3 regions of the Lysinibacillus sp. UBA5994 genome follow, and region 3 is predicted to be linked to each of the others. Evidence: riboswitches for the same ligand, from Rfam matches in the RefSeq annotation. Region 3 holds a riboswitch; each other region holds the start of a gene.
What was found. Region 3 has a riboswitch for cobalamin ahead of B3D98_RS01850 (FecCD family ABC transporter permease). Riboswitches for the same ligand answer to the same signal wherever they lie in the genome.
Positions count from the first base shown of each region.

Region 1: it holds a riboswitch for cobalamin, as region 3 does, so the genes downstream of both, cobT (nicotinate-nucleotide--dimethylbenzimidazole phosphoribosyltransferase) here and B3D98_RS01850 (FecCD family ABC transporter permease) in region 3, are expected to answer to the same signal.
Region 2: it holds a riboswitch for cobalamin, as region 3 does, so the genes downstream of both, nikA (nickel ABC transporter substrate-binding protein) here and B3D98_RS01850 (FecCD family ABC transporter permease) in region 3, are expected to answer to the same signal.

Region 1 covers NZ_DJAU01000050.1:64,436-76,031, forward strand. Annotated here, with positions in the region: gene B3D98_RS15295 (SDR family NAD(P)-dependent oxidoreductase) at 1-633, shown strand, start outside; gene B3D98_RS15300 (SDR family NAD(P)-dependent oxidoreductase) at 655-1,413, shown strand; gene B3D98_RS15305 (sensor histidine kinase) at 1,436-2,776, shown strand; gene B3D98_RS15310 (response regulator) at 2,803-4,113, shown strand; cobalamin riboswitch at 4,528-4,703, shown strand; gene cobT (nicotinate-nucleotide--dimethylbenzimidazole phosphoribosyltransferase) at 4,796-5,851, shown strand; gene B3D98_RS15320 (trimeric intracellular cation channel family protein) at 5,903-6,508, opposite strand; gene B3D98_RS15325 (aminotransferase class I/II-fold pyridoxal phosphate-dependent enzyme) at 6,850-8,103, shown strand; gene B3D98_RS15330 (MerR family transcriptional regulator) at 8,258-8,635, shown strand; gene glnA (type I glutamate--ammonia ligase) at 8,691-10,025, shown strand; gene B3D98_RS15340 (CotD family spore coat protein) at 10,124-10,429, opposite strand; gene B3D98_RS15345 (ABC transporter substrate-binding protein) at 10,988-11,596, shown strand, end outside.
Region 2 covers NZ_DJAU01000026.1:133,713-142,072, reverse strand. Annotated here, with positions in the region: gene metE (5-methyltetrahydropteroyltriglutamate--homocysteine S-methyltransferase) at 1-1,429, shown strand, start outside; cobalamin riboswitch at 1,579-1,771, shown strand; gene nikA (nickel ABC transporter substrate-binding protein) at 1,921-3,537, shown strand; gene nikB (nickel ABC transporter permease) at 3,609-4,562, shown strand; gene B3D98_RS08815 (ABC transporter permease subunit) at 4,565-5,374, shown strand; gene B3D98_RS08810 (ABC transporter ATP-binding protein) at 5,388-6,158, shown strand; gene B3D98_RS08805 (ABC transporter ATP-binding protein) at 6,168-6,974, shown strand; gene B3D98_RS08800 (DUF2089 domain-containing protein) at 7,165-7,530, shown strand; gene B3D98_RS08795 (SHOCT-like domain-containing protein) at 7,543-7,929, shown strand; gene B3D98_RS08790 (hypothetical protein) at 7,939-8,220, shown strand.
Region 3 covers NZ_DJAU01000005.1:42,840-54,435, reverse strand. Annotated here, with positions in the region: gene B3D98_RS01895 (catalase) at 1-1,720, opposite strand, end outside; gene B3D98_RS01890 (MarR family winged helix-turn-helix transcriptional regulator) at 1,873-2,307, shown strand; gene B3D98_RS01885 (ring-cleaving dioxygenase) at 2,358-3,341, shown strand; gene B3D98_RS01880 (nitroreductase family protein) at 3,412-4,029, shown strand; gene B3D98_RS01875 (NADPH-dependent FMN reductase) at 4,093-4,635, shown strand; gene B3D98_RS01870 (sensor histidine kinase) at 5,119-6,513, shown strand; gene B3D98_RS01865 (response regulator transcription factor) at 6,491-7,192, shown strand; gene B3D98_RS01860 (YdhK family protein) at 7,235-7,804, opposite strand; gene B3D98_RS01855 (biotin transporter BioY) at 7,908-8,504, opposite strand; cobalamin riboswitch at 8,658-8,844, shown strand; gene B3D98_RS01850 (FecCD family ABC transporter permease) at 8,991-10,037, shown strand; gene B3D98_RS01845 (heme ABC transporter ATP-binding protein) at 10,043-10,834, shown strand; gene dapF (diaminopimelate epimerase) at 10,887-11,596, shown strand, end outside.

The DNA of each region.
Region 1 (11,596 bases), on a different contig from region 3:
GGGGAGGCATTGGACCTTTTGATGAAGCGGTACACGAGAAATGATCATCTTTTTGTGCATAAGCATGATGTATCCTCTGAAGCAGAGTGGGATAGCGTTATCCAAAAGGCCATTCAATTGTTTGGACGTATAGATATTTTAGTAAATAATGCTGGCATTCCCTCAAGAAACTCAATTATACAGGAAGATTTAGAGGGCTGGAATAAGGTTATGACCATTAATGCGACAGGTACTTTTTTGGGTGTTAGAAAATGTGCTGAGCATATGATAAAGCAGCGAGCGGGAAGTATTATTAATATCTCTTCGGTCTATGGAATTATTGGCGAAAAGGGCTATGTGTCTTATCATGCCTCAAAGGGAGCTGTCAGAAGCTTAACAAAGGCAGCAGCAATGGATTTAGCAGAATATAATGTACGGGTAAATTCTGTGCATCCTGGCATGATTAAAACGGAAATGACACGAGATCTTTTTGAGAATAACGAAAAAGCGAAATGGATGAAAGAAGTAACGCCTTTGCCATTACTTGGAAATCCTATAGATGTAGCCTATGGTGTTTTATATTTAGCGACTGATGAAGCGAAGTTTGTAACAGGCAGTGAGCTAGTGATTGATGGTGGTTGGATTGCGAAATAAAAATTATTAATGGAGGTATTTATGACGAAGCGTATTCTCATTACAGGGGCTACTGCTGGCATTGGCAGAGCTACTCTCGATAAATTTTACCAGGAGGGTTTTCATATCCTTGCATGTGATATTAATGTAGCGGAAGGTAGCAAGCTAAGTGATATTTATGGTGCTCAGGTTGATTTTATAGAATTGGATGTTACAAATGAAAATAAATGGAAATCATTACAAAGATATATACATGACAAAGGCTATGAAATTGATGTATTGTTTAATAACGCTGGAATATTTGTCATGAATGATCTTACTACAACTACAGAAAAAGAGTATCAGTCTATGTTTGATATTAATGTTAAGGGTAGCTTTTTAGCATTAAAATATATTGCACCTATTATGTATAAACAGGAAAATGGCTCGATTATTAATGCATCGTCCAATGCAGCCTTTTTTGGAGCAAAAGGTTTAGGAATATACGGGGCTACTAAAGGTGCTATTCGAACACTTACAAAAAACGCAGCGATGGAATTTGCACCTTTTATTAGAGTAAACTCCATTCATCCAGGATATATCCAAACACAGATGATTGAATATGCAGCACAAAAATCAAATAAGACACCTCAGGATCAGGTAAAATATGTACCTTTAAAAAGATTAGGACGTCCAGAGGAAATTGCATCCTTAGTCTATTATCTAGGGAGCGAGGATGCTTCCTATATTACGGGTAGTGAAATTGTCATTGATGGTGGTGTTTCAAGCGGCCAGTCGATCTGGGAAGAGGAGCATTGCTAAGAAGCTTGAAAGGGTGAGAATGATGTATTTATCGTTAAAATATAAATATCTTATTCTTACCCTTGTTGTATTTATTTTACCGTATTTTATGATGACCATAATTTATATAAATAATGTTGGAGAATATCAAAAGAAACTTTTAATAGAAACAAGGCTAGAGGTATTAAAAAAAATTCATTATTTTAATTCGTCTTTTGAGAGTAATCAAGCAAGTACAAAAGTATATCATGAAGTGTTAAATTCTATTTGGGGTAGCTACTCTGATTTTCTTTTATTAACAGAGCAAAAAGATATAAAATTCAGCACAAATTCCCATATATCAGAGCATGAGGAGTATTTTCTTAAACTGGAGCCTCAGAAAACCAATTACTATAAAATTGATTATTTGAATGTAGAACGAATTCTAATGTATTCATTTGATTCCTTTAATAATTGTTACTATGTTGTCATTGCTACGTCTGACTCCATTTTTAAAGAGGTAAATAATAAAAAGGAGGATTTAATGGCTTTTGCAATTGCTTCTACCTTACTGCTAACCATCATCACCTTTTTATATTCCAATAAAATAAGCACAACGTTACAAATGCTTATTGAACGTATTACCTCTTATAGAAAAGCAATTTATCATTTTGAAGATAAAGAGAAAAAGCATGTTTGGATTAATGATGAGTTAGATATTGCCAGTCATGAATTAAACCAAACCATTGCTTATATGGTAGAAAAGGAAAAAGGCTATGTTCGAGAAAACTATGAAGCGCAATTGAATAATTTACAAAGCCAAATTAATCCTCATTTTCTTTACAATACCTTAGATAATATTAATCAATTAGCCATGATTCATGAGGTTGAGGAAATTTCTACATTGAGCGTTGGGCTTGCAAAGCTTTTTAGATATAATACGGGCAACAGTGAAAATGAAACAACCATTGAAAAAGAGCTAGAGATTATTGAAGAATATATTAATATTATGAAAATAAGAATCTCTTATTTACTATTTGACATTCAAATAGAAGAAAACGATTTATTACAAAATGCTATTTTAAAATTTACACTCCAACCAATTGTAGAAAATATTTTTAAGCATGGTTACAACCATAAAGAAGCTCTATCAATAAATATCAAAATTTATCGAAAAAAGAATTATGTAATAATTGAAACTTATAATAAGAGCGAATATAAGGATACTGCTAGAATAGCGATGCTAAATGATAAAATGAATGAAGAAAATCACGAAGGCAGTATTGGTTTAAAAAATGTAAATAGGCGTTTAAAGATAAAATATGGAGAAGCATATGGTGTAATGGTGCTAGTCAATGAGCAACAATACTTTGTGTCGAGAATTTTGTTACCATATAAGAAATAATATCTTCTAACGGTGAGGTGAGCTCTATGAATCTTTTTATTGTAGAAGATGAAAACTTTATTAGAGAGGGTTTAAGCTTTTTTATTAACAGAAATTTTATAGAATCCTTACGTGTTTATTCTTATACAACGGGGGAGGATATGCTGCTGGCAGCTAAAGAAATTGCTCCAGATATTGTTTTATCGGATATTAATTTACCCGGGATAAGTGGAATAGAGGCTGTTCAGGAGCTAAAAAAGTTTCATCAATTTAAGGTGATTTTTCTATCTGGCTATGACGATTTTCAATATTTACAAAGTGCTATTCAAATTGGAGCTGAGGATTACATTTTAAAGCCAATCGATTATAAAAACCTAAAGCTAAAGCTATCACAAACGATGGAAGCATTGAGCATGAAAAAGCAAGTAGATTATGCAATTAAATATAATCAATTATTAAATTTACTATTGGCCTTTGATCAACAAATGACAGATTGTAGTATCTATTCATTTGAATACTTTATGGTTAGTATAAATCAAACAAAAAATATCGGAATTTCACATGCTCATGAGTTATTTTACTTTAATATTTTTGGGGAACATATTGAGATTATGAATACCGATTTTGTATTGTCATATAGTCAGCATAATCATATTGTTCTTCCAAAAAAAGACTTACATGATTTAAATCAAGCTGTGCTGGAGTTGCTTCTAAAGAGGCATCTAAATACTGATAGCACTGTGCTAAATAAAAGAAAATCCATTTTTGATAATCAAATCTTTACAGATGAATTAAAATTAAAAGAATTTATTGTGGTTTTACAAAATAAAAATATTGGTTTTCAGCAGAGGTTAGAAATCATGATTATGTTTTTATTACAATATAGTATCTATTTCAATTGCTTGGAAACATATCATCGCGCTCAAAAAATAATTGGTATCCAACATCAAATGATTAAAGAAGCCAATTTATCAAAAATAGTAAATAACTATATCATGCCACTCGTCGATAAAATACTTAACTTACATGGCAATAGGGATAATTTAGGTAAAAAAATAGTCGATTATATTTATACGCATTTTGATGATCCGCAACTAGATTTGAATTATTTATCAAACATCTTTAACAAAAGCCAAGCAAATTTAAGTATATTAATAAAAAAAAGCATTGATAAAAATTTTATCCACCTATTAAATGAACTTAGAATTAACAAAGCTAAGCAGCTATTAGATTATAGTGATAAAAGAAATAATGAAATTGCTTTATTAGTAGGTTATAGCAATGAAGAATATTTTAGTAAAGTATTTAAAAAATATGTTGGTATGACACCTGCTAAATATCGATCCATAAAAAAATAGAAAGAATGATGTACTGTAGATTCGTTCTTTATAGGCTAAACATGTAGAAAGTAGGAACCAGAAGAGAGTTGACAAATTGTGTGTGTTAAAAGAGCTTGTTAAAAAAATTCTGCAATCTTTAACAATGTTATTTCTCAGACTTTAGTAACTAGTAAATTTTAAATCATGTATATCGATGTTAAATCTATTCTTTTACTTATGTTTGGCATTAGCCATCCCGGTATAGGCTCATCTTTTTTTGAGAATAGTCATTTGAAGGGGCAAAGTGTATTCATTTTAAACTATATTGACTCGCTAACAATATTGGTTTCTATTCAATAGTTATAGGAACTATGTGAAATAGCTCCAAATAAAAATACTTTACTTTAATTGTTTCGTATTGATAGCAAGAAAGCTTTGTAGTAAATTAAAAGAAATTACATAAAAGCAATAGGTGCCCATTAGGGAGAATAGGGAATAAAGTGAAAAGCTTTAGCGGACCCGCCACTGTATAAGGGAATTTCATAGTGTATGCCACTAGCAAATTGCTGGGAAGGTACTATGAGGTGTTGAACTTGAGCCAGGAGACCTGCCTACATGCTTTAGAAGATATAGATGATGGAAAAGTCTGTAGTTTATTTGTCATGACAATAAACTACAGACTTTTTATTTTGTCTTAATGAGAACGAGAGGAGAAATAATCATGCAATTATTACAAGACACGATTCAAAACATTCAGGGGGCTGATATGAAAAGTATGGAGCAAGCTAGAAAGCGGATTGATGCGCTTTGTAAGCCCCCAGGTAGCTTGGGTAAACTAGAATCACTTGCCGTACAGCTCTCTGGTATAACAGGACAATTATATCCGATGGTCGACAAAAAAGTGATGATTGTCTGTGCTGCAGATCATGGTGTTTGCGAGGAAGGTGTAACCACGAATCCACAAGATGTTACGGTCTTTCAAACATTAAATTTTCCTAAGGGGGGTACAGGCGTTTGTGCGATTGCTGGGATTACCAATGCAAAGGTGGTCACAGTAGATGTGGGTGTAAAAGAAGATATTCCACTTGATGCAGGTGTCATTATTCATAAAATTAAATATGGTACAGATAACATGGCACAAGGTCCAGCTATGGCCAAACAAGAAGCCATTCAATCGATAGAAGTAGGAATCCGTGTGGCCACTGAGGAAATCATAAAAGGTGCTGATGTACTTGGGACTGGAGAAATGGGCATCGGCAATACAACACCAAGTGCTGCGATATTAGCTGTTTTGACGGGATGCAACCCTATCGAAGTAACGGGGTTTGGTGCAGGAGTAGGCCAAGGAGGCATTGCCTATAAAGCGGCAGTTATTGAAAAAGCAATTACCTTAAATAAGCCTAATCCAAATGATGTTATTGATGTTCTGGCTAAGGTTGGAGGGTTAGAGATAGGGGCGATGACAGGTATTATTCTTGGCGCTGCTGCCCATCGTAAACCCGTTGTCATTGATGGATTTATTTCGACTATAGCCTCCCTCATTGCTTATAAGCTCGAACCAAAAGTAATCAATTATATCATTCCTTCCCATGCTTCAGAGGAACCAGGGGCAAAAATTGCCGCTGCCTTACTAGGCATTGAACCAATGTTGCACATGAATATGCGTTTAGGCGAAGGTTCTGGAGCAGCCTTAGCCTTTCCTATTTTAGATGCAGCTTGCTCGATGATGAAAAACATGATGACTTTAGAAGAATCAATGCAGTTGTTAAAAAGATAAAAACAATAAAACAGCCAATGACTTAATTTTTGGTCATTGGCTGAATGGTATTTATGCACGATTTAATTTTCGTAATGGCAAGCGCCACTTCATCATATAGGAAAGAATACGTAAAGCTGTAATCACTGCGAATAAAATATAAAGGAAAATGTCCCCTGTAAAAACCTCGAATCCGATTAGCAATCCTGCAAGAGCTGCCCAAACACCATAAACTTCATCACGGAGAACTAATGGTTTTCTTCTAGCTAATAAATCTCGTACAATACCCCCACCTGAACCTGTCAAAACAGCAGCTACAATGACTGCGCTTACTGGCATATCAAGCTTAACAGCATAGAGTGCGCCTTGAATAGCGAATGCTGATAAGCCAATCGCATCTGTGAAGTTACCCCAACGATGCCAATGTTGAATCAGATGATGCGGAAAAATAAAGAATATCGTAATCGCAGCAAGCGCTATTTGAAACATCATATCCTGTCCCCAAAGTGTTGTGACAGGTAGTCCAATGAGTAAATTTCGGATAGCTCCTCCACCAAAAGCAGTCACAATACCAAGTATATATACACCGAATAAATCGTATTCTTCTTCCATGGCAATAATTGCCCCAGAAATAGCAAAGGCAATTGTTCCTATAATACTAAAAACCTCCCAAGCCATCCCTTTCACCCCTTCTATCAATAAATAAACTTTATTAAAAGTTAAAAGACTTTTTACGTAACAGAATCTATGAATTTAATAGCCAAAATCGGTCATTAAATACGCATCTTGAAATGAGTCCGCACATTAGCTTAGCGTAAAATCCTCTTAGAAACAATAGGCAAGTTTTACAGGTGCACATACAAATTGATAAAATGTGATTAAAATAAAGAAAAACATTCGTCAAAAGCGTTCATATACCAGTAGTTGGTTAGGGAATTCTAGAGTGATTGAAGTCAATTTAGATAGTCAATAAATCTTACTGATTGAAATGCGAGACATTGTGAAATGGAGAAGAAAGAATGACGTTTACATCAAATTTATCAACAGAAACGCTATCGTTAGCGGCAAAAGTAGAGGAGCAAGTTCGGCCTTATCATGCCAAGGTAGAAGAAATGGCGTTCTACAATCAGCAGAAGGTGCTAGCAGCTTTCAGAAAGCATCAAGTAAGTGATTATCATTTACACCCATCAAACGGCTATGGCTATGATGATGAGGGGCGGGATAATCTAGAGCGTGTTTATGCGGAAGTATTTGGTGCTGAGGCAGCCATAGTCCGACCGCAAATTATTTCAGGCACACATGCAATCACGCTTAGTCTATTCGGTGTTTTGCGTCCTGGTGATGAGCTGCTTTATATTTCGGGTCAGCCATATGATACATTGCAATCCATTGTCGATGGTGGTGATAAAGATACAGGTTCACTGAAAGATTATAAAATCAGTTATCGACATGTGGATTTACTAGATAATCAGGTCATTGATTGGGCAGGTGTTGAAGAGGCCATTACAGCACAAACCAAAATGATTGCGATTCAGCGTTCAAAAGGCTACGCAACACGTCCATCCTTTACAATTGAAGAAATTGCAGATATGTGTGTAAAGGTACGTAAATTAGCTCCGAAAGCTATTATTTTTGTAGATAACTGCTATGGCGAGTTTGTAGAGGCGCAGGAACCTACAGAGGTCGGGGCTGACTTAATGGCAGGATCGCTCATTAAAAATCCAGGTGGAGGCTTGGCTAAAATTGGTGGCTATATTGCTGGACGCGCAGATTTAGTGGAGAAATGTGCCTATCGTATGACATCTCCAGGTATTGGAGCAGAAGCGGGGGCCACATTAAATACACTAGGTGATTTTTATCAAGGGTTTTTCCTAGCACCACATGCTGTATCGCAAGCACTAAAAGGGGCGATATTTACAGCTGCAATGCTTGAGGAAATCGGCATGAGCACTTCTCCGAGCTATCACGCGAAGCGTACAGATTTAATTCAATCAGTATCGTTCCAAACGGCTCAGCAAATGATTGATTTTTGTCGTGAAATACAAGCGAACTCACCGATAAATGCCCATTATGCTCCTGAACCAGCCTATATGCCAGGCTATGAAGATGATGTCATTATGGCAGCTGGAACATTTATTCAGGGGTCCAGCATTGAGCTAACAGCGGATGGCCCAATACGACCGCCATATACAGCATTTATCCAGGGGGGACTAACATATGAACACGTTAAATTTGCTATTTGCAGTGCGGTTCAAGCTATTCAAAAAGCATAACAAGACAATAGATAAAGCCTAAATATGAATAGTTTTTTACAATTTTTAATCGAATTGAAAAAAATAGTGCCAACCATGTTAGATAACCTTACATGGTTGGTTGACAGTAAAAAAATTTCGTTATATGATAAGCGGGTATTGGAGGAGGACTTAAATGAGTCGTGAAATTAGACGAACTATGCCGTTATTATCGATGAGTATCGTGATGCAATTAACAGAGCTTTCGGCAAGACAAATTCGTTATTATGAAGAACACCATTTAATTGAGCCGCACCGAACAGAAGGCAATCGACGTATGTTTTCACTAAATGACGTCGACACATTGCTTGAGGTTAAAGATTACTTAGAACAGGGTATGAATATGGCGAAGATTAAAAAAATATTTGCTAAAAAGAAAAATCCTGTTGCAACAACTGATGAGCAAGATTTAAGTGATTCAGAATTACGCCAAATTATGCGCGAAGAAATGCGTCAAGCACAGCGCATGCAAAAATCGTCCATCCGAAGAGGGGATTTATCTCGATTCTATTAATAAATAGAGTAGGGTAAACATAAAAGCTAGACAAATTATAGGAGTGTGGAAAACTGTGGGTAAATACACAAAAGAGGACATTAAACGTCTCATCGAAGAAAAAAACGTAAGCTTTATTCGTTTACAATTTACAGATATTCTTGGCACTATCAAAAATGTTGAGATTCCTGTAAGTCAATTAGACAAAGCACTGGAAAATAAAATGATGTTTGATGGCTCATCTATTGAAGGTTTCGTTCGAATCGAAGAATCTGATATGTATTTATATCCTGATCTTGATACTTTCGTAGTATTCCCTTGGACTTCTGAAAAAGGGAAAGTAGCACGTTTTATCTGTGATGTTTACACTGCGAAAGGCGAGCCGTTTGCTGGTGACCCACGTAACAACCTAAAACGTATTCTTAAAAAAATGGAAGAAATGGGCTTCTCAAGCTTCAATTTAGGGCCTGAGCCAGAATTCTTCTTATTCAAATTAGATGCAAAAGGCGAACCAACATTAGAAGTAAATGACCATGGTGGTTATTTCGATTTAGCGCCAACAGACCTTGGTGAAAATTGCCGTCGTGATATCGTGTTAGAGCTAGAAGAAATGGGCTTTGAAATTGAAGCATCACACCATGAGGTAGCTCCAGGACAACACGAAATCGACTTTAAATATGCGGATGCTGTTACTGCATGTGATAACATCCAAACATTCAAATTAGTGGTTAAAACAATCGCTCGTAAACATGGCTTACACGCTACATTTATGCCAAAACCACTATTTGGTGAAGCGGGCTCTGGTATGCACTTTAACGTGTCACTATTTAAAGGCAAAGAAAATGCGTTCTATGATGAATCTACAGAATTAGGTCTTTCTGAAACAGCTATGCAATTCATGGCGGGTGTTCTTGCACACGTACAAGGTTTCACAGCTGTAACAAACCCAACAGTTAACTCTTATAAACGTCTAGTACCAGGTTATGAAGCACCATGTTATGTAGCATGGTCTGCACAAAACCGTTCACCATTAATTCGTATTCCATCTGCACGTGGACTTTCAACTCGTGTTGAAGTACGCTCTGTAGACCCTTCTGCAAACCCATATTTAGCGATGGCTGTTATTTTAGAAGCAGGTCTTGAAGGTATTCGTCAAAGCCTAACACCACCTGCTGCTATTAACCGCAACATCTATGTGATGTCGGAAGAAGAGCGTCAAGCAAATGGTATTGAAAACCTACCTGCAGCACTTGATGATGCACTAACATTACTTGCTAAAGATCAAGTAGCACAGGAAGCATTAGGTGAGCATATTTATGCAAACTTTAAAGAAGCAAAAGAAATCGAGTTCGATATGTACCGTACAACTGTTCATCAATGGGAACGCGATCAATATTTAAAAATGTATTAATCATAAAGATACCGAGTGCCTGATAAAGGGTACTCGGTTTTTTTCTGAACATATTAGGAACGATGGGGTCATATGACAACCCCATCGTTATTTTAGTATTAGCGCATATGTTTATGATGGTGTGGCATATGGCAAGGGTTAGGTGGCATACCGCACATTGTATGTGTTTCACAGCATTCATTCACGACAGATTCTGTGCATGGGAAATAATACTGATGATCAATCATATGTTTGTTCACTGTTGTAACATGTGCAGGTTGTACGTGTGGAACAACTGTATGGATATAATTTGTGCGTACATATTGCTCTGGTGGTAAAAATTGTGGTGGATCATATTGCATTGGCATCATTTGTGGCGGACAGCAGTGTGGACCTTTTGCCGGATGGCGTCTTCGTTGAAACATGTTATTACCTCCTGTTTTGATAAGTTGTAGTTCATTATTAAGATATGAGATATACGTCGATAGGGTCTATTTATTTGCCTATTAATGCATAGGTAAATCTAACAAGTAACTAAAATAGTAGAAAATCTATAATCAATTTGCCTACGTCTTTGAGTGAAATGAAAGCATGACATATTGTTGAAAATGATGATGTCAACGGCAGGAAAAGCAATTTCGCAGGGCGAGGCGTTTTCCGTTCCATCATCGTCCTTTCCAAAGGGCGATGATCCTCCTCCTCGATCATGCTGCAAAACTTCTTTCATGTCTAACAGTAGTGAACAAAATAGCACATATTTTCAAAGTGAAGATAATGAGTCTAACGACCATCCAAATGCTTGGTTTTCTACACGATGAATAGGTTTTTCAAATAACGTTCTTCCTAGCGTCATAATGTAAAATAAATTTTTATTAAAAAAGTATGTTTTTTGAAAAAATAGATATTGTCAATAAAACAATCGTACAGTATACTCTTTAATTGATAATGATTATCGTTGTCGATTATTTCTTAGGAGGAAATGTATGCCAAAATTATCACTGCAAAAAAAGAACTTTTTTGTACTTTTCACACTACTATTAACCTTCGCGTTATTGTTAGTTGGGTGTGGGGAGAAAACATCGAACTCCAGTAGTTCACAAGAGAACGACAAAGCAGAAGAAAGCAACACTGAATCAGAATCTTCTAGTCGTGAGATTACACATGCAATGGGTACTACAACGATTGAAGGCACACCTACAAAAATCGTTACACTATATCAAGGCGCAACAGATGTTGCAGTTGCTATGGGCATTAAACCAGTTGGGGTAGTAGAATCTTGGGCAGAAGCGCCTGTTTATAATTATATGAAGAATGAGCTTGATGGCGTTGCAATTGTAGGACAAGAAACACAACCAAACCTTGAAGAAATTGCAAAGCTTAAACCAGATTTAATTATTGCTTCTAAAGTACGTCATGAAGAAATTTATGATCAGTTATCGCAGATTGCACCAACAGTTGCTCATGAAACGGTTTTCGATTTCAAAGGAACAGCTGAAATGATGGGTCAAGCAATGAATCAAGAAGATAAGGTGAATGAATTACTTGGCGATTGGGATACACGAGTAGCTGATTTCCAAACAAAAATCAAAGAG
Region 2 (8,360 bases), on a different contig from region 3:
GAATGGCCGTGATATTTGGCGTTCAAACCTGGCGGAGGTCAATGCGACAATTCAAGCCATTGAACAGCTAAGTCATGCTGTTGAACTATGGATTCAACCATCAAGTAACCTACAGCACGTTCCAATCACAACCTCTCTGGAAAATGAACTTGACCCTGTTTTAAAGCAGTCTCTGGCCTTCGCAGATGAGAAAATCGTAGAAATCACGGGGCTGACTAAATATAGACGAGATAAAGATGGTTCCTTACAACATAATTTTTCAGAAAGTATGAAGGCGATTGAGGCTCTAAAAAATCATCCAATCCGCCAAAATAAGTTAATTCATCAAGCCGTTCAAACTGTGACAAAGCAAGATTTTGAACGACACAGTAATTTTACGAAGCGACAAACGATCCAACAACAAGCCTTAGGATTACCGCTGTTTCCAACAACTACAATCGGTAGCTTCCCGCAATCAGATGAAGTGAAAAGAAATCGTAATGCGTGGCGAAAGAAACAATTATCGAATGAAGCCTATGAAACATTTTTAGAAGACGAAACAAAGCGCTGGATCTCCATACAAGAGGAATTAGATATCGATGTACTTGTTCATGGTGAATTTGAGCGTACAGATATGGTCGAATATTTCGGTGAAAAGCTGACTGGCTTTGCCTTTACAGAGAAAGCGTGGGTTGTTTCATATGGATCACGCTGTGTGAAGCCTCCGATCATTTATGGAGATGTTGCATGGGCTTCACCAATTACCGTAAAAGAATCCGCCTATGCCCAAAGCCTAACGAAGCGATTTGTAAAAGGCATGCTGACAGGGCCAGTAACAATATTAAATTGGTCCTTTGTGCGAGATGATTTGTCCCGTAAAGATGTCGCTTATCAAATTGCATTAGCACTCCGTAAAGAGGTGGAAGCACTAGAAAACGCAGGTATATCAATTATTCAAGTGGACGAGCCAGCGTTAAGAGAAGGTTTACCGCTTAGAAAGGAGGAATGGGGGGCTTACTTAGAGTGGGCTGTCAATTCCTTTAAGCTTGCGACATCTAGTGTCAAAGATGAAACACAAATCCATACACATATGTGTTACTGCGAGTTTAATGATTTCATCGAACCAATTAGCGCACTAGATGCAGATGTGATTTCCATAGAAACATCACGAAGTCATGGGGAACTTATTACCTCACTACAAGTACAGCCCTATAAAAAAGGAATTGGCTTAGGCGTCTATGATATTCATAGCCCTCGTGTACCAAGCGAGGATGAAATGCTCGCTATTATGAAAGATAGTCTACAGGTGCTGGACCGTTATCAATTCTGGGTGAATCCAGATTGTGGCTTAAAAACGAGAAAAGAAGATGAAACCGTTGCAGCTTTAGCGAATATGGTTGCTGCTACTAAAACGTTGCGTCAAGCTGTACAGCAATCTACATCAAGCTAACGAAATGATTTTTAATCTACTACATCTACTCTCCAATAACGAAGACTAGGGTAAATCCCTAGTCTTTTTATGTTACGTCGATATATATATATTATCTTCAGAAAGTAAAATTGACGTGAACAGGCGAGCATGTTATGTTTATTACTAATTTCATAGCAATCATTACAAGTTTGAGTGAAATCGTCTTTCATTCAATTAAAAGGAAAATGGGTGAAAATCCCATGCTGTCCCGCAGCTGTAAATGAGGAGTTTTGTTTCAAATACCACTGAGTGAGTACTTGGGAAGGTGAAACAAAATGATGATTCATGAGCCAGAATGCCTGCTTGTAAGAAGATTCATTGATGATCTACGAAAGATAGGGAGATGGATGGAGACTTGCTCATCGTGGGTTTTTCTGTCCTTATTCTTTTTTAGAATAAGGTTTTTTTATGCCTTCTCTTCTTCAACAAGTAGATGTATTTGTACTACGAATAGAGATAGGAGACAGAAAATGAGATTGACAAAGTATTTACTTCCTTTCCTGCTTGTCCTGACGTTCAGTTTACTTGCTGGCTGTACAGGCACGGATGAAGAAAAGGAAAAGACCTCAGCAAACCAAACAGATGAAAAAATAATAACGATTGGCTGGCCATTAGATGTCGGTCCATTGAATCCTCATACATATTTACCGAATCAAATGACTGCCCAAGCAATGGTTTATGAATCCTTGGTGGAATACAATGATGATGGTACTGTTACGCCTAAGCTCGCCGAAAGCTGGGACATCTCTGAGGATAAAACTTCGTATACTTTCCATCTAAGAAAAGACGTGAAATATTCAGACGGCACTGCATTTAATGCAGATAATGTCATTCGTAACTTTGACGCCGTTTTAGCGAATCGAGACATGCATTCTTGGATGGGCATGGTTAACCACATGAAAGAGGTTGTAAAAGTAGATGATTTTACAATTCGTCTGCAATTGGATGAGCATTATTATCCAGTCTTAAACGAACTTGCCTTCGTCAGACCTTTCCGTTTTTTAGGGGATAACGGATTCCCAAAGGATGATATGACGCAAGATTCTATCAAAGCACCGATTGGAACAGGCCCTTGGGTATTAACTGAATACAAAAAGGACGAATATGCATTATTTAGTCGCAATGAAAACTATTGGGGAGAAAAACCACTAGTTGAACAAATAAAAGTAAAAATTATTCCTGACTCAGAATCTATTTCATTAGCATTTGAAAACGAAGAATTAGATTTAATTTATGGGCGTGGCATTATTAGTTTAGATAACTATACGTATTTAAAAGACAGTGGCAAATACAAAACTGCTACCTCTGAGCCTTTATCTACGAAAGCACTGCTATTCAATACACAATCTGGTCCATTATCTGAGCTAAAGGTACGTCAAGCCATTCAATATGCTATTAATAAGGAACAAATGGTCGACAGTATTACACATGGTACGGAAAAAGTAGCGAACACATTGTTCTGGGATGCGATTCCTTATGCCAATATAGATTTAGCACCTATTGTATACAATCCAGAAAAAGCCCAACAATTGCTAGATGAGGCAGGGTGGTTATTACCTAAGGGTGAAAAAATTCGTTCAAAAAACGGACAGCTGTTGTCTTTAGATTTGATTTACATTGCATCCGATGCGATTCAAAAACCAATGGCAGAATTAATGCAAGGTGAACTCGCAAAAATTGGCGTTCAGTTGAATTTAGAAGGGGCAGATGTAATGGTCGGTCTTCAAAAATTGATGGATGACCAGGTGGATATTAATTTCTGGCGTACCAATGGACCACCTACAGATCCACATAGCTTTGCAAATGAATCAGCTACACCAAATGCTAGTGGTGTGTACGAGGCGAAATTAGGCCTAGCAAACGCCAAAGAAATCGATACGAAAATTCACCAATTATTAGTAGGAACAGATGAACAGGAACGCGTGCAGCTTTACACGAATATTTTAACGATGTTTCATGACCAGGCACTCTTTTACCCTATTTCTTACGAAACAAATAATGTGATTTATCAACCATCTCTAAAGGATTTTGCACCACGTGCATCTGAATATGATATACCTTATGCACAAATGGCTAAAGAAAAATAAAAGTGGAGGAGAGAGTGTGTCTAGCAGAGACAGCTCTCTCTTTATCATAGGATTGAGTAGGAAGTGACAGCATGTATGAATCAACATGGATCTTTTGTTTAAAAAGAATTTTAACATTGCCCTTTGTCTTATTAGGCGTTTCCATCCTAACCTTTGTATTTATTCGTTTTGTTCCTGTAGAGCCTGCTGAAGTCATACTACGTTTGGCAAGGGTTGCGCCAACAGAGGAAGCCATTCAGGCATTACGTGAGGAACTGGGAACGGACAAGTCGTTTTTTCTTCAATATTTGCTATGGGGAAAGGGCGTAATCCAGCTAGATTTTGGAACATCTTTTGTTAGTAAATTACCTGTGGCACATGAACTATTCGTGAAATTACCCGCAACCATTGAATTAGCTATTGCTGCGTTTATCCTCATTTTAGGGCTAAGTATTCCATTCGGAGTAATAAGCGCATTGTATAAGCACACCATCATCGATAAAATCATACGATTCTTTAGCATATTGAGTGTGTCGATTCCAGCCTTTTGGTTAGGTTTCCTATTACTCTATTTATTTAGCTTAAAATTAGGACTCTTTCCGACAAACGGGAAGGGCACACCTGCTCATTTAGTTTTACCCGCCTTCTCACTGGCGTTACCAACAATTGGATTATTCGTTCAGCTTATCCGTTCAACCATCCTAGAAGAATTACAGCAGCAATATGTTCAATATGCACGGCTAAGAGGATTAAAAAGCTCCGTGATTCTTATCCGTCATGTTTTGCGAAATGCTGCTATTCCCTTGACTTCCTTGCTAGGCATGACCCTTGGCAATCTTTTAGGTGGAGCCGTGATTGTGGAGCAGGTTTTTAGCTGGCCCGGACTCGGCAGGTACTTAATAGAATCCATTATGAACAGGGATTATCCAGTTGTACAATGCTATGTGTTAATTATTGCGGTTATCTATGTGCTTGCCAATTTATGTACAGATATATTGCATCGTTTATTGGACCCTCATCTAATGATGAAGGGTAGGAGAGATTAAAAATGAAATTTGTACGAACAAAAAGTGGCAACTTAACAGGATTAATCAGTCTATTCCTCCTTGTCATTACTGGCTTATTAGGACTGTTTGCGCCAATTTTAATGCCACACGACCCTTTTGCTGTCGATATTGCTAAGAAATTTTCAGTCCCGTCTTGGGACTATCCATTAGGTACAGATCATTTAGGAAGGTGTATCTTGTCACGCCTTCTTTTAGGTATTCGTTATTCTTTAGGTGCAGCGCTCATCATTCAGCTAGTCGCTATTGTTTTAGCTATCCTACTGGGTGCTTTTGTAGCGTTGAAAAGAGGATTAATTGATTTTCTTTTTATTCGATTATGTGATATTTTATTAGCCTTTCCGACACTCGTACTTGCATTTGGGCTGTTAGGTATATTAGGTCCTAGCTTAAAAAATGTTTTAATAGCGCTCATTTTCACACAGCTTATTTATTATGCAAGAATGATCCGAGGTTTGTTTATTGGCATCAATGAGAAAGACTTTGTTCAAGCTGCTAGGATAACGGGCACTACAGGTATCCAATTAATTAGACGCCATTATATACCCAATCTATTGCCATCTATTGTCACGATTGTCGCATTAGATATCGGGAAGGTGATTTTAGAAATTGCAGGCTTTTCCTTTATCGGACTTGGGGTGCAGGCACCGATTCCAGAATGGGGCATGATGATCAATGAAGGAAAGCAATACATGAGACAGCATCCTGAATTAATGCTTTATCCAGGACTTGCCATCATCCTTGTTGTGTTATTGTTTAATCAATTAGCAAATCGTTTAAAAAGGCTTGACTAGGAAAGGGGAAGTTATGGAGAAAGTTTTAGAAGTGATAGACCTCACAGTCAAAATAGGGGAGAAAAATATATTAACCTCTATCAACCTGACAGCTTATAAAGGGCGAGTCCTAGGAATTATCGGGGAAAGTGGCAGTGGCAAGTCCATGCTTTGCCATGCCATCATGCAAACATTACCGTCCTTTGCCCATGTCAGCCAAGGGGAAGTACTCTATCTACAAGAAAATTTATTAAACGTTTCAGCTGCTAAATGGAGAGCTTATCGTGGCAGACATCTTTCGATGATTTTGCAAAACCCATCCGCTGCATTTGATCATATTCAAACGATTGAAAGTCATTTTCGAGAAACATTAAAAGCACACTTTAAGCTTACAAAAAAAGAAATGAGACAGATCGCCCTTGATGCTTTGAAAAAAGTTCATTTACCTCAGCCAGAGCAGCTCTTGTCCTACTATCCTTTCCAGTTAAGTGGAGGCATGCTACAGCGAGTGATGATTGCTCTGTCAATGGCGATACAGGCCTCCCTCTACATCGCAGACGAGCCTACGACTGCTCTGGATACCATCAATCAGAAACAAGTATTAACACTATTTAATCAAATTCGCTCAGAAACAGATGCTACCATACTCCTTGTCACGCATGATTTAGGTGTCATTGCTGAGCTTGCGGACGATGTGGCTGTGATGTATCAAGGAGAAATCGTTGAGCAAGCAAATGTTTTTGATTTTTTTGATGCGCCTCAGCATCCCTATACCAAGAAACTTTTACAAGCGAGAATGCTATGAGGTGATAAAATGACGCTACTAGAAGTAAAAAATATTGAGAAATACTATGCGCAAAGACCATTTCTATTCAAACGAGGACAGGAAGCCCCTGTATTAGAGAATGTGACATTTTCACTTCAGGAAGGAGAATGTCTTGGCATCGTCGGTCAAAGTGGTTCTGGAAAAAGCACATTAGGGCGCATTATTTTAGGGATTGAACGACCAACAAACGGAGAGCTGATCTTTCAAGGTGTCAATTTATACGAAGCACCCAGCAAAGAGAAAAAAATGATACGAAGAAATTTACAGGCTGTTTTTCAAAATAGTTATCATTCATTTAATCCAAAACAGACGATTTTCGAAATACTCGAAGAACCGTTTTTGAATTTCGAGCATTTTAGCAAAGCAGAGCGACAACAGAAAGTAAGGGAATTACTAGACTGTGTAGAGTTAGAGTGGGCAATGGCTCAAAACTATCCCTCACAGCTAAGTGGGGGACAGCAGCAACGAGTCAACATTGCTAGAGCTCTTGCATTAAAGCCGAAACTGATTGTTTTAGATGAGGCCATTAGTAGTCTTGATATGATTTTGCAAAAGACGATTATAGAGCTACTGCAAAGACTTCAAAAAGAGCTACAGCTTGCTTATCTATTCATTTCACATGATTTACAGGCCACACGTTTTATGTCAGATCGCATCCTTGTGATGCAGCATGGTCAGCTAGTGGAGGAGATAGGCAAGGATGGGACATATCAGCACCCCGCTTCACAAGCGTTATACAATGCAATTTTGCCATCACACCCGCGGGAAAGAAAAAAGAAGGATAGACCCAATTAAACAGAAACGCCATTTTGAGAAATTAAAAATGGCGTTTTCTTAATTTTTAAAGCAATATAGAAACAAAAATAAATAAAATTAATCAAGATATTAATTTTATTTATTTTTTAATTAAAATTATTAATTTTATTATTTACATCTTTAATTTCTTTATTATATAATCAGCTTAACTTAAAGGAAGGAGTTCACTATGGCTTATCAAGTAATCACAAATTGTCCTGTCTGCAGTAAAACATTAAAAATTACGAAGTTACAGTGTTCTCATTGTCACACGACCATTGAAAATGAGTTTGAATTGTCGAAGCTAGCATCCTTATCACAGGATCAGCTTCATTTTGTGGAAGTATTTTTAACCTGCCGAGGAAATATTAAAGAGGTTGAAAAGGAACTGGGGGTTTCGTATCCAACAGTTCGAGGCAAGCTAAATGATATTATTTCATCCCTTGGCTATGCTCAAAAGAAGAAAAATGAAGTAGATGAGAAAAAAATTGTAAGCATGCTTGAAAATGGCGAAATCACAACAGATGAAGCCATAAAGCTCTTAAAAGACGAATAGGGAGGAACGACCATGAAAGAGGAAATTACAAAAGTGTTAACGATGATTCAAGAGGGCAAAATTGATGCGGATAAAGGATCAGAGCTGATTCAAGTGCTACAACAGAAAGAAGAATCAGAGAATAAATTTGTGGAAAAAACAAAGTATTTAGATAAAACGTTAAAGGTCCGTGTTGTATCCACCGAAAATGATAATGTCACGGTAAATTTACCAATTAAACTTGTCAAAGCCGTATTGATGGCAGGACACAGCATCGCTGCAAGTATTCCGCAATCGGAAAAATACGTAAAAGATATCGACATCAATCTTCTTCTTGAAGCAATTGAAAATGAACTAGATGGACAAATTGTAGATATAAAATCAGCAAACGGGGATTCCGTTGCAGTCTTCATTGAGTAGAGGCGACGAATGATGCATGTAAAAGTGAAAGCAAAAGACGTTCGCTTTACCGTCCCTGTTCCCTATACTGTGCTAACCATTGTCCTCTCCATTTTAACTTCTAAATGGATACAGCAACAAGCCAATAAGTGGACAAAGGCATACTTCGATAAAAAGAAAATAGACTTTACCTTTCCGCTCATCGACAAAGAAATGCTAAAGCCGATTATCAAGGAACTACAAAATTATAAAGGACTTGTGCTAGTCGATGTCAAAGCTCAGGACGGGACTGAGGTTAAAGTTAGACTATAATCCCAATGATAGAATGGTAAGGGCATGTTATGATAAAAGCATGCTCTTTATTAATGTAATGAGCATCATTTGAAATGGGTAAGAGATGATCATTATTTCAGGACTTACGATAGAGACAACTATTTTTCAATGGTACATAA
Region 3 (11,596 bases):
TGCCTTGTTTATTACTTACTAGTTCAACTACGATATCTTCACTTAAAAATGTAGCAATAAGTTCATTTAATTTTTCACTACTATTTTCTGTAACAATTACAGCTACTTTATTAGATTTGACACTTTCCTTTGCATTGATTACTTGGCTAACAGCAGGAGAAGTTTGTTGAATATGTGGTACTTCCACTTCTACAGGTGGAACTATACCAATACGTTCAGCGATAGCTGAAGCAAGTGAGTAACTGACATGAGCATACATGTCTACAACTTGTTTTCGAATCGCTTTATTTTTTACTTTGCCAAGTTCAAAGTTAAAGGCATCGATAATATGCTTTTTCTCAATATCTGTCATACTAAGCCAGAATAATCTTGCTTGAGAAAAATGGTCTTTAAAGCTCTCACTACGTGCACGTACTTTATGCCCTTCAACTTTTTCTTCATAATGCTTATATCCACCATCTGCTTCAGAAACAGGATGTGGTGTATTATTGGCTAAGGAATTTTTATGGTAGCTAACTTGTCCCACATTAATGGTTTGTCGGCCATAGCCATCTCGTTGGTTATTATGAAATGGACAGATTGGTTTATTAATAGGAAGCTCATGGAAATTAGGTCCTCCCAGTCGTATTAACTGTGTATCGGTGTAGGAGAATAAACGACCTTGTAATAAAGGATCATTTGAAAAATCAATGCCAGGCACAACATGCCCGACATGGAATGCGGCTTGTTCCGTTTCTGCAAAAAAATTATCCACATTTTTATTCAAGGTCATTTTCCCAAGAATGCGTACTGGAATTTCTTCTTCAGGCCATATTTTCGTGGCATCAAGAATATCGAAACTAAATTTGAATTCATCTTCAACGGGAATAAGTTGCACACCAAGCTCCCACTCTGGGAAATACCCACGTTCAATGGATTCCCATAAATCTCTGCGGTGAAAATCGGGATCTTTTCCAGCAATGATTTGTGCTTCATCCCATACTAATGATTTTACCCCAAGTACAGGTTTCCAATGAAATTTAACAAAGTGGGCTTTTCCTTCGGCATTGATAAAGCGATAAGTATTAACACCAAAGCCCTCCATCATTCGATAGCTTCGTGGAATCGATCTATCTGACATATGCCACATAACCATATGAGCAGACTCCTGATTATTTGCAATGAAATCCCAAAAAGTATCATGGGCACTTTGTGCTTGTGGTATTTCGTTATTTGGTTCGGGCTTTACAGCGTGTACAAAATCGGGGAATTTAATAGCATCTTGAATAAAAAATACTGGTATGTTATTTCCAACTAAATCATAATTGCCCTCTTGTGTATAAAACTTAGTAGCAAAGCCGCGTGCATCACGAACAGTATCTGCAGAGCCTTTAGACCCGGCAACGGTAGAGAAGCGGACAAAAACAGGGGTTTTAGTGCCTTTTCCATTTAAAAATTGAGCCTTTGTAATATCACTTGCGCATTCATATGTTTCAAAAATTCCATGAGCGGCTGAGCCACGTGCGTGTACTACTCGTTCAGGAATTCGTTCATGGTCAAAGTGAGTCATTTTTTCACGGAAATGAAAATCCTCTAGTAAAGTGGGTCCTCGCTCACCTGCTTTTAGTGAATGTTCATCTTCCGATATTTTTAATCCTTGATTGGTTGTGAGAGGTTGATCTTTATCACTTACTCGGAATGCTTCTAGCTGTTGTTGTTTTTGATTGACATCTTTTTTCATTTAGAATCCTCCTTTATAAGTTACAACTACCTTCTACCCGAACGAAAAGATGGCAAACATAAAGAAACAAATTGTTTGCTGTTTAAAAATGTATATGTTATTATTATCTCGAATTAGAGATAATTAAATTCGAAGTAAAAAGAGGGAGTCGTATGAAGCAAAACAATCGTAACTTAAAAGCATTTACGGTCTTGTTCCGAGCATATCAAACGATTCAAGATGCAACTAGAAGAGATTTACTTCAATTCGATTTAAATCAAACTGAATTTTCGGTTCTTGAATTTTTGTATCACCATGGAGAACAACCAGTTCAAATGATTGGTAAAAAAATATTAATTGCAAGCAGTAGTATTACTTATGTGATTGATAAGCTCGAGCAAAAGGGCTATGTGTACCGTAAGGCATGTCCAAGAGATCGTCGTGTTACGTACGTATTACTAACGCTTGAGGGACAGGTTTTGATGGAGGAAATATTCCCTAAGCATGAACAGAAAATAAATGAGATATTTGAAGTATTGGAAGCCCAGGAGCTGGACAACATGATTTTATCACTTAAAAAAGTTGGCAAGAACGCCACTAACCAATAAAAAAATTTAAATATATATCTCGATATCGAGATATATAGGAGGAGCATACTATGAATCATTTAAAAGGTGTACACCATGTAACGGCTATCACAAGTAGTGCTGAAGAAAATTATAAATTCTTTACCTATGTTTTAGGAATGCGCTTAATAAAGAAAACAGTGAATCAGGATGACATTCAAACATACCATTTATTCTTTGCAGATGATAAGGGTAGTGCGGGTACAGATATGACGTTCTTTGATTTCCCTAATATCCCAAAAGGTGTGCATGGTACAAATGAAATTTCAAAGACTTCTTTCCGTGTACCAACGGATGCTGCTTTAGATTATTGGATAAAGCGCTTTGACCGTTTAAATGTGAAGCATACAGGTATGAAAGAACAGTTTGGTAAAAAAACACTATCTTTCGTAGATTTTGATGATCAGCACTATCAGTTAATTTCTGATGAGCACAATACAGGTGTGGCGGCAGGTACGCCTTGGCAGAATGGCCCCATCCCACTTGAGTATGCCATTACAGGTTTAGGACCAGTTTTTGTCCGTGTCGCTAATTTTAAATACTTTAAGGATGTTTTAGAAAAGGTAATGCTTTTTACAGAGATTGCAGATGAAGGGGACTTCCATTTATTTGAAGTAGGCGAGGGAGGAAATGGCGCCCAGATTATTGTCGAGCACAACACAGTGTTACCCGTTGCTCGTCAAGGTTTTGGTACTGTTCACCATGCTGCCTTTCGTGTAGAGGATCGTTCGGTATTAGATGAATGGACTGCACGTTTCGAAAGTTTTGGTTTCCACACTTCTGGCTATGTAAATCGTCATTTCTTTGAATCATTGTATGCACGAGTAGCTCCGCAGATTTTATTTGAATTGGCTACAGATGGTCCAGGATTTATGGGCGATGAACCATATGAAACATTAGGAGAAAAACTGTCATTACCACCATTTTTAGAACCAAAACGTGAACAGATTGAAAGTCTTGTTCGTCCGATTGACACTGTAAGAAGTTCCATTATGTTCGATAAAGAATATGAGTAACACAATTTCATCCAGTTGGGAAAGCAAAGCCCCACTGGATGTATACATAACTGTATTGGGGGATAAAAAAATGGAATTTTCCAAGCTGATTGATAAGCGTCGCTCTGCTAATAATTTTATCAAGGACGTTAAAATGACTGAAGAAGATATACGCCCTATTTTGGAGGATGTTAAGCTTGCCCCTTCAGCATTTAACTTACAGCATGCTAATTATATTGTTGTGCTGGATGAGGATATGAAAGAAAAGGTGAGAGAGGCAGCATATGGTCAATATAAAGTACATTCAGCTTCAGGTGTAATTCTTGTACTAGGTGACAAGGAAGCATATAAAAATACTGCTGAGTTAAGTCAGGGCATGGTGGATTTAGGCATAATTACAGCGGGTGAACTAGAGGATATTGTAGCAGAGAATACAAGATTTTATGAGGATCGCGGTGAAGGATTCATGAAAGATGAAGCCATTCGTAATGCTTCTCTGTCTGCAATGTTATTCATGCTAGCTGCGAAAAATCGTGGTTGGGACACTTGCCCAATGATTGGCTTTGATAATCAGAAAATGCGTGAGCTTTTCAATGTGCCAGAAACACATGAAATAGCCTTAATGATTACTATTGGAAAAGAAAAAGAAAGCAGTCGTCGATTACGTGGGTATCGCAAGCCAGTTGAAGAATTTGCCATTTATTATTGAAATGGTATAAAATACAATAGCTATACAAATACTAAGAATAATGTACATTTAGGAGGAAACATCATGAAAGTAGTAGCAATCGTAGGTAGTATCCGTAAAGAATCTTATAATATGCAATTAGCTCAATTTATTCAAAAACGTTATACAGAAAAGTTAGATCTTGAAGTATTAAGCTTAAAGGACCTACCAATGTATAATCAAGATATTGAAAATGAGGCTCCACAAGCAGTTCTTGATTTTAAAGCAAAAGTAAAAGCTGCAGACGCTGTACTTTGGGTTACACCTGAATATAATGGTACAGTTCCTGGGGTTATGGTAAATGCTATTGATTGGCTATCTCGTGTAGATAAAGTAATGATTGGCAAACCATCTATCATTATGGGTGCATCAATGGGGAACTTAGGTACTGTAAAAGCACAATTACATTTACGTGATATTTTATTCTCTCCAGGCATTAACTCACCATTACTTAGCGGTAATGACGTTTATATTGGTGCTGTTCACACTAAATTTGATGAAGAAGGCAATTTAACTGATGAAGGTACAGTGAAATTCCTTGACGTAGTTATTGATAATTTCTTAAGTTGGGCAAAAAAATACGTTTAATTAAAATATAACCCATAAGTATACAATATACTTATGGGTTATATTGTTGAAAAAAAGAGGATGTCACTAGCAAAAAAAGCTCTTTTGTTAAGGCGAATGGTTGATTTCGGTTCCGCTAGCGTCCGATGCCGCTTCCCTCAATTCCGTTCGCTCTAGGGTCTACTCTGTGACGCTAGCTCCTCTCCCATCAACCATACATCAAGAGATTATTTTTCATATTAGCAGTAGCGGATAAAATAGCCCATTAGAGAAAGGATAGGCACTTGGAGAAGTGATTAGTTACCCATAAAATCTTTGCTAAGATGGTAATTCTTGTGAAACGGCAAGCCTTTTTCATACAAATTCTAATGAATGTTCAATACTATGACCCATAGGTATACAATATACTTATGGGCATTTTTTGTTTGGAAAGATGCTACTTCTGCATGAAATCTTCACACTTTCAAGATATACTTTTAAGAAATTCTAAAATGGTGGTTACGGATGAGAAAATTATCATTAAAGCTGGGCATTATCTTCTTCATCACATTGTTTTGTATTGAAACCTTTATGATGTTTTTTTTGCATGTTTCCCTGACGAATTCTAGAGTGGAAGAGGAACTAGAGCGTTTACAAGCGAGAGGAAATTCACATCGTACTATATTAGAACAGAACTTCAATAATGAAACACTAGCACATGTCGTTCTTATGGAATCAGAAGCAAGTACAGATGTCGTGGTGACTGACCATTTCGGGACAATCCTTGCATCCTCACAGCCACATCAAGAAATCAGTGATCTGATTCGTGAAATAGAGGGGGAAATACCTTATGAAGGAAGGGTTTTACAAGACAATTGGCAAGAAGTTAAAGCAATTGCGACTATAAGCCCTATTCAAAATCAGCAAGGAACGATTGGCTATGTATTTATGTTTCAAAATACCGATTCCATCCATGCATTAATGAAACGGCTGAATAAGCATTTTCTCATTGTGGGTATTGTATCTGGTCTAGTCAGTATTGCAGTCATTGTTGTTCTATCTCGTAAGCTGGCTAAGCCACTTATTCAAATGAAAGAGGCTACATTGAAAATGAGTAAGGGTGATTTTACAGTTGCTCTTTCTACGAATGGAAAAGATGAGCTTGGGGATTTATCAAATGCTATCCAGCTTTTATCCAATGATTTAAATCATCTAAGGCAAGAGCGTAAGGAGTTTTTATCGAGTATTGCACATGAGCTTCGTACACCGCTAACTTTTATTAAAGGCTATACAGACATTCTTGCTAAACGGGATTTAACAGGGCAAGATCGTCAAAAGTATTTAGCTATTATAATAGAAGAAACAAATAGACTTTCTAGATTAATCAAAGATTTATTTGATTTAGCGAAAATGGATGAAAACTCATTTGTAATTGAAAAACATTGCTTACATTTAGAGCCGTTTTTTACAAGCATTGAAGAAAAATTAAGTCCCGCTTTTCAAGATAAAGGTATCTATTTAGTTGTACGTTGTGATAATGGCTTAACACTATGTGCAGATGAAGCAAGACTTGAGCAAATTCTGATTAATCTATTAAATAATGCATTAATCTATTGTGCACCAGGAGATATGACTACAGTCACTGTAAAACAAGACAGTGGAATTTTAAGCATCATCGTTGAAGACACAGGGAAAGGAATTCCAAAGAAGGATTTACCGTATATTTTTGATCGGTTTTATCGAGTGGAAAAATCACGTAGTCGTGCTTTAGGTGGATCTGGACTTGGGCTTGCTATTGTCAAGGAGCTAGTACAAGCACATGGGGGAGAAATAAAGGTTAGAAGTGAAATAAATAAAGGGACTACTTTTGAATTATCATTTAAAGGAGTAGAAATGAATGAAAACGATTTTATGCATTGATGATGAACCAAGAATGTTAGATTTATTAACCCTTTATTTGGAACCACTATTTAATTGTAGAGCAATGTCTTCTATACAAGAGGCATTGCATTTTTTAGAAGAAGAGCATGTGGATTTAGTTCTTTTGGATATTATGATGCCAGAGATGGATGGGTGGCAGGTTTGCCAGGAAATTAGGAAGTTTTGGGATGTTCCTATCATTATGCTTACTGCAAAAGGAGAACACGCTGATATTGTAAAAGGTTTAAATCTTGGTGCTGATGACTACGTTTTAAAGCCTTTTGATGAGGAAGAATTGTTAGCACGCATACATGCTGTATTAAGAAGAACGATATCTGAAGAAAAAGTGATTAACTTTGAAGGGCTTTGTTTAGATAGAGAGTCCTTTGAAGTATATTTTCAACATAAGGCAATTCCATTAACACCAAAGGAATTTGCCATGCTCGCCCTATTTTTAGATTATCAAAATAGAGCATTTTCTAGAGAACACCTTATACATGCCGTTTGGGGATATGATGTAACGATTGAAGATCGTACCATTGATTCACATGTACGTAATTTACGAGAAAAATTAAGAAAAAGTGGTTTTCCGGCGGATGATTACTTGCAAACCGTTTGGGGCATCGGCTATAAATGGCATAAGTCTGCAAAGAGAAAGCAAATGGAACATAAAAGCTAGAAAATAACCTCTACCAGAATTGAAGGTAGAGGTTATTTTCTATTATTTTGGACTAAGCTCTTCTTCTGTTACCCATTTATGATTTGTTACAGCTTCACCACTTGTAGTGGAAGTATAATCAACCATATATACAGTTGTTTGCACAGCCTCGTCAATAAGGACAGTCGCATTTTCCATACCTTCCATATGTGTTGCGTCCGTTTTTACTTCTGTTCCAGGAGCCAGTGGTGCTTCTTGTGGGTCAATTAATTCTTCATGAATTACCCACTTATGCTTTTCTATTCGCTTTCCACCAGATGTAGGCTCATAGGAAATAACATAGGCAGTTGTAGTATAGGCACCTACTATTGTTGCTTCGGCCCCTTTCATACCTTCCATATGTCCATCTGTAATAATGGCTGTGCTTCCTATAGGAAATTTCGGATTTTCAGCTTTTTTTAACGTTACTGGTACTTCGCCAGAACTTGAATGGTTCATTGTAGAATGATCCATTTCTTCAGCAGCTTCATTAGAAGTGGACGCAGGTTTTGTTTGATCCTCTGTACAAGCCGATAAACTAATTAGAGCGACTACTGATAATAGTCCGACTGACCATCTTTTATTGAATTTCATATGATATCCTCCTCACTATGTGCTCCTAATGTAGCAAATAAATGTGCAGAAACGATGGATATAACCTATGAAAAACATTTCTCTAGTCTGGCGGGGAGATATGCTATTGAATGGGCATGATCTTCAATGTTTTTTGTAATCTATGGGCGAAGATACCAGCAAAAATAGCTAAAATAATATCTTTTGGTAGTGGAGGAATCATCCAAAGCCAAGCGAGCTTATATGAAAAATTCTCTGGCGCACTTGCCCATAGCTTATAGGCAAAAAACATCCAATTTGTTCCTATCAAATAATTTATAGCCGTTGCTACCAAAGCAGCTACGATAAAACTTTTCTTTGTTCCGCTTCGTTCTACGATTAACCCCGCAACAAATGCCGCAAATATAAATGTAATAATAAACCCAAAGGTAGGGCTTAAAATTTGGCCAATTCCACCCCCGAAACGAGCAAAGACAGGAGCTCCTGCCAATCCTACGCACATATAAATTGTGCAGGCGAGCGCACCTTTTCTACTACCAAGAATAAGCCCTGCTAAAATTGCAAAGAAGGTTTGAAGCGTAATGGGTACACCACCAACTACCATAAAAGGTGCAAAGGAAGTGATATTAGCACCCACCATCATTAACGTTGTAAATAATCCAATGTAGGTAATGTCAACAGTTCTTAACTTATGGTGACTATGTTGTGTAACAGTTGCCATGATTTCACCTCGTTTTATAAGTTATTACTGCTAGTGTAAAAAACGAATGTATTTGTGTCAACTTTATTATTTATATTAGTTAACTCAATTGCTGAATTAAATTGAAGTAGACTATCTATCTATAAAAATGTATGATAGAACCGTCACAATTTTATAACTTCAAATACTATTGGTGTGACATTTTGAATGTCACTTAAAAGGGAAGTCGGTGGAAGTCCGACGCTGTCCCGCAACTGTAACGAGGAATCCTATAATATGATTTGCCACTGTTTAAGAATGGGAAGGCAATTATAGGATAGTGAATCGAAGCCAGGAGACCTGCCATTTAGTAATACCTGTAATGCCCACGAGGATGCAAGCAATTACGGACAATAGCTGGATATTTTTCTGACTTTGTTTAATCTTGGGTATTTCTATGCGCATTTTCGCATGGGATACCTTTTTTTATTGCTTCATTCATCAATATTCAGTAGGAGTTTAAAACAGATGAATAAAAAATTTATGTTATTTTCCTTCGTACTTTTCATGGTATTAATTGTTTCAATGACCTTTGCTGTAATGGTTGGCTCAGTTTCAGTTACACCGTTATATGTATGGAAAGTTATTCTTTCTAAAATTCCTTTTATACAAAATTCGATCGAGCAAGATTGGAGTCGCTCTCAGGAAATCATCATCTGGCAAATAAGAGCACCTCGTGTTTTGCTAGCTGCGATAGTAGGAGCGGGGTTAGCTATTGCAGGGGCAGCCATTCAGGCACTAGTACGTAATTCTATTGCAGACCCGTATATTCTAGGGATTTCTTCAGGGGCAGCTGTCGGAGCTACTTCTGTGATTATTTTAGGAGCCTTTTCATTTTTAGGTATTTACGCTCTTTCAGTATCCGCATTCCTTGGTTCATTACTTGCCATTGCACTTGTCTTTTTCTTATCACGTGTTGGGGGACGTGTCTCTATTTTCCGCTTGCTATTGGCAGGCATGGCTGTGTCCTTTATCTTAACGTCTATCTCTAACTTTATTTTAATGATGTCAAAGCAAGAAGGGGCCTTAAAGGCTGTTATGTTTTGGATGCTAGGTAGTTTAGCTGGAGCCAAATGGAATAATATTGTGATTCCAGCTTTCGTATTCTTGGTTGTATTTGGGCTACTGTGGCTACACTATCGCAATTTAAATTTATTATTACTAGGAGAAGAGGCGGCAGTGACATTAGGCGTTAATCTTCAGCAATTCCGTATTCAGTTAATACTACTAGTATCTCTATTAACAGGTGTGCTTGTCGCAGTTAGTGGTTCTATAGGATTTGTGGGATTGATTATTCCCCATATTGTGCGTTTAATTGTGGGCTCAAACTATAAATACGTAATACCTATCAGTGCTTTAATAGGTGGAATATTCTTAGTATGGGCAGATGCCTTTGCTCGAATTATTATTGCTCCTCAGGAAATGCCAATTGGTATTATTACAGCTTTTTGTGGAGGACCATTTTTCATTTGGCTTCTCCGTCGTAACAACTATTCTTTCGGTGAAGGAGATTAACTTCCATGACATTAGAAGCGAAAAAAGTATCATTCTCCATTTACGATCAGCGTATACTGCATGATGTAAGCATTCAAATAAAAGAAAAGCAATTTGTTGGATTAATTGGTCCTAATGGGAGCGGAAAATCAACATTGTTAAAAAATATGTATCGTCTCCTAAAACCTGAAAGTGGATCAGTAGTATTAAATGAGCAAGATATATTAAAGCAATCAAGTAAAGCAATTGCGAAAAATTTGGCTGTTGTAAGCCAAGAGACACCCGTATTATTTGATTTCACTGTGCATGATTTAGTCAGTATGGGAAGAACCCCACATAAAAAGCTGTTAGAGCTTGATCAAGAGAAAGATTTTCAAATTGTTAAAGAGGCTCTTAGACAAACGGGCATATCGCATTTAGAGAAACGAAGCTTTAGTTCGCTTTCTGGTGGCGAGAAAAAACGTGTCATGGTTGCAAGGGCACTCGCTCAACAAGCACAGATATTAATATTAGATGAGCCGACGAATCATTTAGATATTCAACATCAACTTCAACTTATGGATTTAATTCAGACTTTGCATTTAACCGTAGTAGCAGCTTTACATGATTTGAATATTGCTGCTATGTATTGCGATCAAATTTACGTTTTACAGCAAGGGCGAATAGTTTGTCATGGTACACCAGAGGAAGTACTTACGCCAACAGTGCTGCAAGATGTATTTGGTGTTTTTGCGGATATTCAAATACATCCAATGACAGGGAAGCCGTATCTTACATATGTTCCTGAACAGTTCACGAAGGGGTTTAGCCAAATATAGAAAAGTTTCATCTTCTATTAGATACATAAAACATCCTTTAAGGAGTGACTGTATGCAAATAGCCTTTACGAAAATGCATGGTATTGGCAACAGCTATATCTATCTTGATCTTTTCCAACATGATTACAAGGAAGATATCTTTTGTGAATTGGCTCAAAAAATGGCCAATGTCCATACTGGTATTGGCTCAGATGGATTGATTATTATCCAACCCTCTAAAATTGCTGACTGTGGTATGCGTGTATTTAATAAAGATGGATCTGAGGGGACAAATTGTGGTAACGGTCTTCGCTGTGTTGCTAAGTATATTTTTGAACGTCATATTGTACGACAAGAGCTAATTACGATTGAAACGAAATCCGGGATTATGCTGGCACAGGTAGTGGTGCAAGACAATCGTGTAATAGAAGTGATTGTCGATATGGGCAAACCTCTCTTATTGCGCAAAGACATTCCGATGTTAGGAAACCCAAATGAGCTTGTCATCAATGAGATATTTCCTTTACCCCAACAATCTCTTTTGGTAACAGCTTTGTTTTTGGGCAATCCGAATACTGTAGTTTTTGTGAATGCGATCGAGCAAGCACCATTAAGAACATTAGGCGGTATTATAGCAAACGATATGAGATTTCCTTATCGTTGCAATGTTGAGTTTGTAGAGGTTGTTCATGAGAAGGCATTAAAATGCTGCGTTTGGGAACGAGGTTCGGGTATAACAGAGGCATGTGGGACAGGTGCTTGTGCAGCGGTAGTGGCTGCTAT